3 regions of the Pseudoalteromonas sp. GABNS16E genome follow, and region 3 is predicted to be linked to each of the others. Evidence: predicted binding sites of a transcription regulator. Region 3 holds the regulator's gene; each other region holds the start of a gene.
The links. Region 3 encodes FliA, which starts transcription of late flagellar genes. Its sites were predicted from a motif close to CTAAAGNTNNNNNNNNNNNNGCCGATA; they were not measured.
Positions count from the first base shown of each region.

Region 1 (3,263 bases), on a different contig from region 3:
TGCGCATCTTATACAGTATGCCTTCGAGCGTTTTTCTATGGTCGGGCTTATTATAAATTCGACCACTTAAGTACATTACTTTTGATAAGACATTCCATGTCCCGTATGTTAACATTAATCTTGGCATGTAGGTTCGGTGTAAAGTTTTCTGGCGAATTCAATTATACCTTATCTTCATGCTGTTTGTTTTTCATACCACAAAGATCAACACGCCCTAGTATTTTATGAGTGTAACCAGTACTAGCGCTTGCTTATGCAACAGTCAGCTTAATTATGGCGACTGTTGCCAGCCTTATCATCTTGATATAAAAACCCCAGCCACACCTGAGCAACTAATGCGTTCGCGCTTTAGTGCTTATGCATTAAAAAATGCATCTTATATATTTAAAACTTACGCCAAAGAAAAACAAGCACAAAACCCAGTAAATGAAATTGCTGACTTTGCCAATAGCTGCCGCTTTGTAAAATTAGTTGTGCGCGATACGCAGCAAAGTGATGAGCGAGGTTATGTTGCCTTTAACGCGTATTATTTTTACCAAAACTTATATTGTGAGTTGGATGAGAAATCAGACTTTATAAAAGAGGACGGTGAATGGCGTTATTTAGAGGGTATTATTAATCCGGTCGCCGATATAAAAGTTGCCAGAAACGACCCCTGCCCATGTGCAAGCGGTAAAAAATATAAAAAGTGTCACAGTGTATAAAAAAAGCTAAACACTTAGCATAAAAATAGCTTTTTATTTAAGCGCTACTCTATACCACTAAACATGTTAATAACTGCCATAAACAAAAAATGGACCATCTAGGTCCATTTTCTACAATATTGCTATTGGTTATTCATCATCATCTAGATCGAACGATTCACGCTGCGCAGGTCTAGCTAAAATCTCAACATAGAATGAAGTAAGCGCCTGCTTTTCGATTTCGCTGATCTTGTTGTTAATTTCAGCTACGTGAACAACTTCGGCATCATCGGCACTTGTGCCAAACTTACAGTCAAACGCCCAGTAATCAGCTTCAACAGGTAGCGTTTTATTGCGCTCTCTTTTCAAATATTTTTTCACTTCATGCTTTGCAGCATCAACCATACGAGGGTATTTGATTTTCTCATGATTTAGCGTGAATGTTTTCTTCATTACGTTCCTAATTACCTTGATTTAATGATAATGGCACTCAAGTCATACCATTTGCAGCCATTATAGCAATTGCATTTAATTTGTGGATGCTTTTTTTAAACAAAAAAAGAATTGTTCTATTTTATTGCATAACCGATTATTAAATATAAGGTGTTTTAAGCTTTTAAAACGCACAAGTGTTAAATTATTTTTATGCGTTAGCAACAAGCAATGGCTTATGTATAGCCTCATTAGTTAAATCGTCATAAAATGCTGCGGCGTCCATTTGTGGACTTGCAAGCGCGGTGTGCGTGTCATTTAAGCGCCTGCGTACTGATAGTTCACAATTATCGATTACTGTTAAAGGAATATGTAACTTGTCATCTCTAATCGCTAGTGGCTCAGGGTTTAAGCAGTGGCTTAATTTTATTGCTTTCATGCCTGCTTGTTCGCCTTGTTGAACAATCACCGACGCGTGCTTTTGCCCTATGGTCATATCAAATTTTTCGGGAGCTAATAATTGCTTTGGTCCAGCACCAAAGCGCTCTCTTAACTGTTTTTCGTCTACATAAGCACTATGCGTTTCAATTTTTGGCAAGTGAAATTGACTAAAATCCAGCGCATCGTGCGATAGCATCGCTAATAAAAGTGAGAATTCGCCTCTGCGATTTTCATGCACACTTTTATTTAGCCTGGTCTTTAGTTGACTCTCTGTGATTAACAAATCATCGATTTGCATAGTCTTTAGCCGATTATGATAACTGATAGATATTTATCGGCTTTATTTCAAATTTCTTTAGCTTTTTTCTTTACTTAAATACGCAGTTTGCTATTATCAGCGCCGTTGCATTGGAGGGGTTCCCGAGCGGCCAAAGGGATCAGACTGTAAATCTGACGGCTCAGCCTTCGCTGGTTCGAATCCAGCTCCCTCCACCACTTTTCTTACCGCTAAGTTAAGTGGGGCCAAATGTAACAAAATAGTGTGGAGGGGTTCCCGAGCGGCCAAAGGGATCAGACTGTAAATCTGACGGCTCAGCCTTCGCTGGTTCGAATCCAGCTCCCTCCACCACTTCTTATCTTCAGTATCCTTTTCTATGTCTTTTTCATCACTATTTAAAACTTCATTTTTAGACTAATTATCAAATACCCACTGTAATGTTGCCCCGTGGTTTTTAAGCCATGCTGATGCAGATTTATAATCGGGATAAAAATTAGCTACGTGCTTCCAAAAAGCACTGCTGTGGTTCAAATACTTTAAATGAGCCAATTCGTGCACAATAACATAATCAATTATATGATGAGGCGCCCCAACAAGGTTAAGGCTAAAGGTTAGCTCTCGCCGAGAATTACAACTCCCCCACTTACGTTTATAACTTCCAATCGTCAATTTAGTCGGTAATGCTTCTGACATCTTTTGGCAATAATAAGCTAAACGCATTTCAATGTAGTTTGTTAGCGTTTCTTCAAGGGCAAGGCAAAGTAACTGCTTGCGTTTTTCAGGCTGTTTTTTTACTCGATTAGAAGTGTAAATAGTAAATACGCTATCGGATTGCTGAACATGTGAGCGTGTCCCTTTTGCAAAAGTAATAGTATATGGCTTAGCAAAAACCATTATTTGCTGGTTTTTAAACGGGTGTTGTTGAGTATCAATGGCGTTAAGTTGTTTATGCAATTGCGCAGTTACCCACTCATTTTTACTAAACAGCCATTGTTCTATTTGTAGTTTTGGCACGTGTGTAGGCGCATAAACAGTAACTAATTTTTGGCTAACTTTTATTGCCACTGTTTTACGCCTTGCACTGCGTTTTAGCTGATACTCAAACAAGGTGTATGCTCTAAATATAAATAAAAGCGTATTATAAAGCCTTATTTAATCAATGCAGTTATTTAGCGATAAATAAATGGGCTCAGTGTTTATTATTATTTTTATTTACGAAAAATCACGTCTTATTAATAAAGTACGCTACGCATGTTAATACTTTAATGCCAAAAAGTAACCTCGCTGATTTATAATATAAATTATTAGATTAACAGTTTATTTATAAAATAAATCTATTAAACTAGTTCAATAAAGATACTAATTTGAGCCACTATGCTGTCTGCATTTTTTATAACCGACCACGATCCGAGCCTCATTATCAACGGTGC
Region 1 is NZ_JAQREZ010000024.1:23-3,285, forward strand. Features, by position in the region: partial or broken gene PSI06_RS11125 (transposase) at 1-127, opposite strand, end outside; gene PSI06_RS11130 (YchJ family protein) at 225-704, shown strand; gene PSI06_RS11135 (DUF6172 family protein) at 834-1,136, opposite strand; gene PSI06_RS11140 (VC2046/SO_2500 family protein) at 1,327-1,854, opposite strand; tRNA gene PSI06_RS11145 (tRNA-Tyr) at 1,967-2,051, shown strand; tRNA gene PSI06_RS11150 (tRNA-Tyr) at 2,100-2,184, shown strand; gene PSI06_RS11155 (M48 family metallopeptidase) at 2,248-2,898, opposite strand; gene PSI06_RS11160 (MHYT domain-containing protein) at 3,208-3,263, shown strand, end outside.
Region 1: the regulator FliA is predicted to act here: its motif matches at 1,889-1,915, upstream of PSI06_RS11140 (VC2046/SO_2500 family protein).

Region 2 (3,263 bases), on a different contig from region 3:
TAGAGGCTGTATTGCAGGCTATAACAATAAGGTCGACATTAAGCGCGTTGTGCTCAATAAAATAAATGAGTGAGCATAAACGCCCTATAATAGTTTGCTGGGTTTGCGCGCCATAAGGGAGTAACGCATTATCCATAAAGTAACTGTACTGTGCATCTGGAATACGCTTTTGAATATGCTCAAGCACGGTGGTGCCACCTATACCTGAATCAAATACCATTATGTGGGCTGACAAACTTTGGTTCCTACTGTTTATTAAGAACGGCAGTTTGCCATGAGGTATTTATAAAAGAAAGTAGTTTAGCTTTGCTCAGACTTTAGCGCGTCGAGTGCATCGCCCGCTGAATTTAATTGGTTTAGGTTTTCAAACATTGCCTGGGTGTAATCAACTAGCTGATCGACCGCTGCTTGATCTTGGTTTAGCCACTCTATAATACCGGCAAGCTGATCTTGTAGGCCTAGTTGCGATGCTTTATCAAATGCATTTTTTAGATCGTCATTAAAAGGCGCGATCGCATCGGCTACCTCTTTTGATGGGTTTGGCTGATATTGCTCATAACTTTTAACGGTAGTGACTGTTTTTGTTTGGCGAAGATCCATTGAAAATGCAACAAGTTGCTCACTGCCTAAGCTCAGCTCTTGTGCTTTTTCAAATGCTTCATCCAAATCACCACTAAAGAATGTTTTACTTACACCTTGTAGCTCTTCCATCATGGCATTAATAGCATCTTGCTCTTGTTCGTTTAAATCACCATTAACCGACATTGAAAAAGACAGCTCTCGAGATTGCGACGATGAGCTGGCAAACGATTCGCTGTTATTGCTTTGTTGATACCCACTCGCTGTTTGAGACTCATATGCATCAGCAAAGCTAATACTGACCTCATCACCTTCGGCCGTTGTAAACTTATACTCGGCATTGCTGCTCATACTTACATATTGTGCTTGGCTTACGCTAACACTGGCCGCTTGTGGGTTAAATAGGGTTTGCTCAAACTCATCAAGTCCCTCAAAAATGCCTTCTTTTGACTTGTCGATGCCCTCTTGCATTTCTTCGTTAAATACACCAGTGCCTTTTAGTTCATCAACCGCTTCGTCTATACCGGTTTGAACACCTGTGCGCGCATCATCTAACATATTTTTTAATTTATCGTCATCAGCACCATTGACTTTGGCTTTATTAACTGCGCCAGATACGAAGTCGAGTACATTTTTTACTATTTCATCAAAATCGAATAAAGGTTTATCGGCTTGTTTTTGCTCAACAGGTAAACCTAGTTGCTCTGCCATTTTGTCGCCAAGCACTTTTGCAGCAAGTTCTCTGCCTCGCTGTAATGAACTTTCTTGCGGAGATTGGATTGTTGGCTGCTGTAGCGCCTCTTTATTATTGAATTTGTTTACGTTGTTGTTTGGCGTATAGCCATAATTACCGATTTTCATGATCCACCTCCGTTACGTACTTAGCTTATTATCGGCTAATAGTGACAAAACTAAAGTGCATGTTTAAAAAAACAGCAACTTTATTATCAGCAAAACTAGACAAATACTGCTCGCTCCCTACAATAGCGCCGATAAATAGATCTCATAGATAAGGTAGTAGCATTAATGGCAGTGATTAAAATAGATACCACACAGTACGATACGCAGCTAAATGAAAAAGAGCAGCGTATTACGTCGCAATTTAAGCGATTTGGTGTGCAAGCGTTAGAGGTGTTTAGCTCAGAGCCAATTAACTACCGCCAACGTGCTGAATTTAGAGTATGGCACGATGGGGAAGATCTATTTCATATTATGTTTGATCAGGTCACGAAAGAAAAAATTCGCGTCGACACCTTTGACCCTGCCGCGCCATTAGTTGGTGAAGTTATGCAGGTGATGATTGATAATTTAAAGTCGTGTGAAGTATTACGTCGTAAGCTGTTTCAAATCGATTATTTATCGTCATTAAGTGGCGAGATTTTAGTAAGCTTGCTTTATCACAAACCACTCGATGAGCAGTGGCTAACTGAAATAAAAGCCCTGAAAGAAAAACTGAGCAGCAAATACAACATTGACTTTATCGGTCGTGCTCGCAAACAAAAAGAAGTACTAGGCAATGATTTTGTTACTGAGTGTTTAACCGTAAACGGCCAGGAGCTTATTTATCAACAAGTAGAAAATAGCTTTACGCAACCTAATGCTAAAGTGAATATAAAAATGCTGGAGTGGGCACAAGACTTATGTAAACCACTGAGTAATGACCTGCTGGAACTTTACTGTGGTAATGGTAATTTCTCTATTGCATTGGCGGGTTCGTTTAATCGCGTATTGGCTACTGAAATATCTAAGTCTTCTGTGCATTCAGCGCAATACAACATTGCTAAAAATAAGGTAGATAACTTAGATATAATTCGTATGTCGAGTGAAGAGTTTACCCAGGCAATGAATGGCGAACGTACCTTTTCGCGTTTAGAGGGGATAGATTTAAAAAGCTACGATTGCCAAACTATTTTAGTCGACCCTCCACGCGCAGGTATGGATACCCTTACCTGTGACTTAGTGGCCAACTACGAGAACATTATTTATATATCGTGCAACCCAGAAACGCTTGAGCGCGATTTAGATCATTTAACCCGTACTCATAATGTTAAGCGCTTTGCGATATTTGATCAGTTCCCTTATACACATCACATAGAATCGGGTGTTTTCTTACAAAGAAAATAGTGAGTTAAATTTAAATCACTTCCATAAAAAAAGCTCCTTACGGAGCTTTTTTTGTTTTAGCAAACCTTACTTGTTCGCTAAATAGTTAATTAATTTACTAATATCTTCTGGCGCGGTAATACCAGATTCACGGCCTAGGTTTAATTTGTATTTACCATTTACGATAAAGGTTGGTACGCCACGTAGCGCGCCTTTTTCTTTAAAGTAATTTTGGTCACGCTTCATTTTAGAGCTTAATGTACGTACCGAGAAGCTTTTGTATAGTTTATCAAACTTATCGCCATCAACACCCTGCGCTACAAACACATCTTTTACATCTGCAAGCTCGTTAAATTTAGCGCGCTTAGTGTGAATGTGATTAAAAATAGCCGCAACAATTTTATCTTTTTGTGGAAGTACTTCCGCAGTGGCCAGCGCTTGGCTCATCATTTGTTGGTTTTCTGGATCGCGAACACCGACAAAATCAACATGGCTCTTTTTAAATTTAACGTCTTTGTCTAGCTTTGGCTTAAACTCACCAATTAACGCTTCCATGTTATTACAAGCAGGGCAATAAAATG
Region 2 is NZ_JAQREZ010000053.1:21,388-24,650, reverse strand. Features, by position in the region: gene murI (glutamate racemase) at 1-235, opposite strand, end outside; gene PSI06_RS17305 (DUF5610 domain-containing protein) at 301-1,440, opposite strand; gene trmA (tRNA (uridine(54)-C5)-methyltransferase TrmA) at 1,606-2,703, shown strand; gene PSI06_RS17295 (thiol:disulfide interchange protein DsbA/DsbL) at 2,770-3,263, opposite strand, start outside.
Region 2: the regulator FliA is predicted to act here: its motif matches at 1,470-1,496, upstream of PSI06_RS17305 (DUF5610 domain-containing protein).

Region 3 (3,263 bases):
AGTAAAAAAAGCTGAGCAATTGTATTTAAAAAGAGCAAAAGCACAACATTCAAGACACCAAGCAGTGGCGTCAAGCACAGTAGGGATGTATGATTAACACAGTATTAGATCAAGCAAGCGGCCTGCGCAAAATGAGTCAAAACAACAACGGCGTAAAAGTTATCGCTGTCACCGGCGGTAAAGGAGGGGTGGGTAAAACCAACGTCTCTTTAAATACTGCTATTGCTTTAGGGCAGCAGGGTAATCGTGTATTAGTATTAGATGCCGATTTAGGCCTAGCTAATTGTGATGTAATGCTAGGACTACGTGTTGAAAAAAACTTATCTCATGTCCTTTCAGGCGAGTGCGAACTTGACGAGATTTTAGTTGAAGGCCCAGGCGGTATTAAAATCGTGCCTGCTACATCAGGCTCGCAAAGTATGGTGGAGCTAACCCCATCTGAGCATGCTGGGTTAATTCGTGCCTTTAGTGAGCTTAATACCGAATTTGATATTTTAATTGTAGATACCGCCGCTGGTATTTCTGACATGGTGCTGAGTTTTTCTCGTGCAGCGCAAGATGTCATGGTGGTGGTGTGTGACGAGCCGACCTCTATTACTGATGCCTACGCGCTTATTAAAGTACTTAGCCGCGAGCATGGCGTTTATAAATTTAAAATTGTTGCAAACATGGTGCGCAGTATGCGCGAGGGCCAAGAGCTTTTTGCAAAGCTCTCTAAAGTAACAGACCGCTTTTTAGATGTGTCTATGGAGCTTGTTGCGACTATTCCATATGATGAAAATATGCGTAAATCTACGCGCAAACAAAAAGTAATTGTCGATCTTTTCCCTAATTCACCAGCAGCAGTCGCGTTTAAAACATTAGCGACAAAAGCAGTAAAATGGCCTATACCTAATCAACCTTCAGGACATTTAGAGTTTTTCATTGAGAAGCTAGTAAACGGCTGATTATGACAACATCGGTGAAAAGAGCTATGGGATATCAATCAACACAAAATTTAAATGTGATTGTTGAAAAACACGCGTCGCTTGTCAAAAAAGTGGCGTGCCATTTAATAGCTCGTCTTCCTCCTAGCGTTCAGCTTGATGACTTAATCCAATCGGGAATGATTGGCCTTATCGAGGCCTCAAAAAACTTTGATGCCAGTAAAGGGGCAAGCTTTGAAACGTTTGCTGGTATTCGTATTCGCGGCGCTATGCTTGATGAAATGCGCAGAGGGGATTGGGCACCACGTTCGGTGCACCGCAAAAGCCGATTAGTAGCCGAAACCATCACAGAATTAGAAAATAGCTTAAATAGAGAACCAAAAGATACTGAAGTAGCTGAAAAACTTGATATTTCGCTAGAAGAATACCATCATATTTTAAATGATGTTAATTCCAGTAAAGTGCTTGGTATAGAAGACCTAGGGGTAGATGAAGATGTTATTAGCCCTGCAGGTCAAGATTTAGCGCTAGACAAACCATTTAATAATGTTAAAAATGAACGGTTTAATAATTCATTGTTAGAGGCAATAAAGTCTTTACCGGAGCGAGATGCAATGGTGCTTTCTTTGTATTACAACGATGAAATGAATTTAAAAGAAATTGGGCATATACTCGATGTAAGTGAATCGCGTGTAAGTCAGATACATGGTCAGGCGATGATTAAGCTCAAAGCAAAAATCAATGACTGGATAAACTAGTAGTAAGTAAATTATAGGTTAAGACCTCACCGGAGGATGTTTTGGATAAAAACATGAAAATTCTTGTTGTTGATGATTTCTCTACAATGAGACGTATTATAAAAAATCTGTTGCGTGACCTAGGGTTCACGAATGTTCAAGAAGCTGACGATGGTTCTACAGCATTACCTATGTTGCAAAATCAGGTTTTTGACTTTGTTGTAACCGATTGGAACATGCCAGGCATGCAGGGTATTGACTTGCTAAGAGCCATTAGAGCTGACGAAAAATTAAAACATATTCCGGTTTTAATGGTGACGGCAGAAGCTAAAAAAGAACAAATAATAGCGGCAGCGCAAGCAGGTGTTAATGGCTATATTGTTAAGCCATTTACTGCTGGTACTTTGAAAACTAAATTAGAAAAAGTGTTTGAACGCTTAGGTTAATGAGAGGAGAGGCTTATGTCAGCACCAGCTGCGCCTCAAATTACTTTAGAACAAGCTCGTCAGCTCGTCGTTTTTTTAGAAAACGGTGAGCAAGATAAAGCTGATCAATTAATTTTAGATACTGCCTCTCAAGAGCAATCGCAGCTTTTTGCTGAAGTAGGTAAGTTAACACGCCAATTACACGAAGCCCTTAAAAGCTTTGAACTTGATACGCGTTTAACCGATTTAACCACTGATGCAATTCCGGATGCGAAAAAGCGCTTAAACTATGTCATGGAAATGACAGAAAATGCAGCTAATAAGACAATGGATGCGGTCGAAGCAAGCCTTCCTATTGCGCAGCAGTTAGCAGATGAAATTGCACATATTAAGCCTACTTGGGATAGGCTTATGAACCGCGAGATAGAGCTGGGCGAGTTTAAAACCTTATGCCACAGCATCGACAAGTTTATGAACAGCTCTCATCATAAAACCGATGAGTTGCAAACTTTAATGACTAATGTACTAATGGCGCAGGATTTTCAAGATTTAACCGGCCAGGTTATCCGCCGTGTAATTGAATTAGTCAGAGAAGTAGAAGAAAGTTTAATACACCTTTTAACAGCATTTGCTGCACAAGATGACAGCATTGCTGAAAGTAAAGAACAACAAGAAACAGAAGAACTGGTTGCCGCACAAACATTAGCAGGTCCTGAAGGCCCTATTATTGATAAAGAGTCGCGAAATGATGTTGTATCTGACCAAGACGAGGTCGATGACCTATTATCAAGTTTGGGCTTCTAAGAGGAGAGTAACTGCATGAGCTTTGAAGTCGATGAAGATATTTTACAAGACTTTCTTGTAGAGGCTGGAGAAATCCTAGAGCTTTTATCTGAACAGTTAGTTGAGCTAGAAAATAACCCAGAAGATACTGAGTTACTAAATGCTATTTTTAGGGGCTTTCATACCGTAAAAGGGGGAGCAGGCTTTTTAGCTATGACTGAGCTTGTTGATGCCTGTCATGGTGCTGAAAACGTATTTGATCTCTTACGCCAAGGGGTTAGAACCGTTAATTCAGAATTGATGGATGTGATTTTACAAGCACTAGATACCATTAATGAAATGTTTGCCACTATTCAAAACCGCGAACAGCCAGACCCAGCAGACCCTCAATT
Region 3 is NZ_JAQREZ010000021.1:43,570-46,832, forward strand. Features, by position in the region: gene flhF (flagellar biosynthesis protein FlhF) at 1-97, shown strand, start outside; gene PSI06_RS10425 (MinD/ParA family ATP-binding protein) at 90-947, shown strand; gene PSI06_RS10430 (RNA polymerase sigma factor FliA) at 974-1,684, shown strand; gene cheY (chemotaxis response regulator CheY) at 1,726-2,109, shown strand; gene PSI06_RS10440 (protein phosphatase CheZ) at 2,125-2,892, shown strand; gene PSI06_RS10445 (chemotaxis protein CheA) at 2,908-3,263, shown strand, end outside.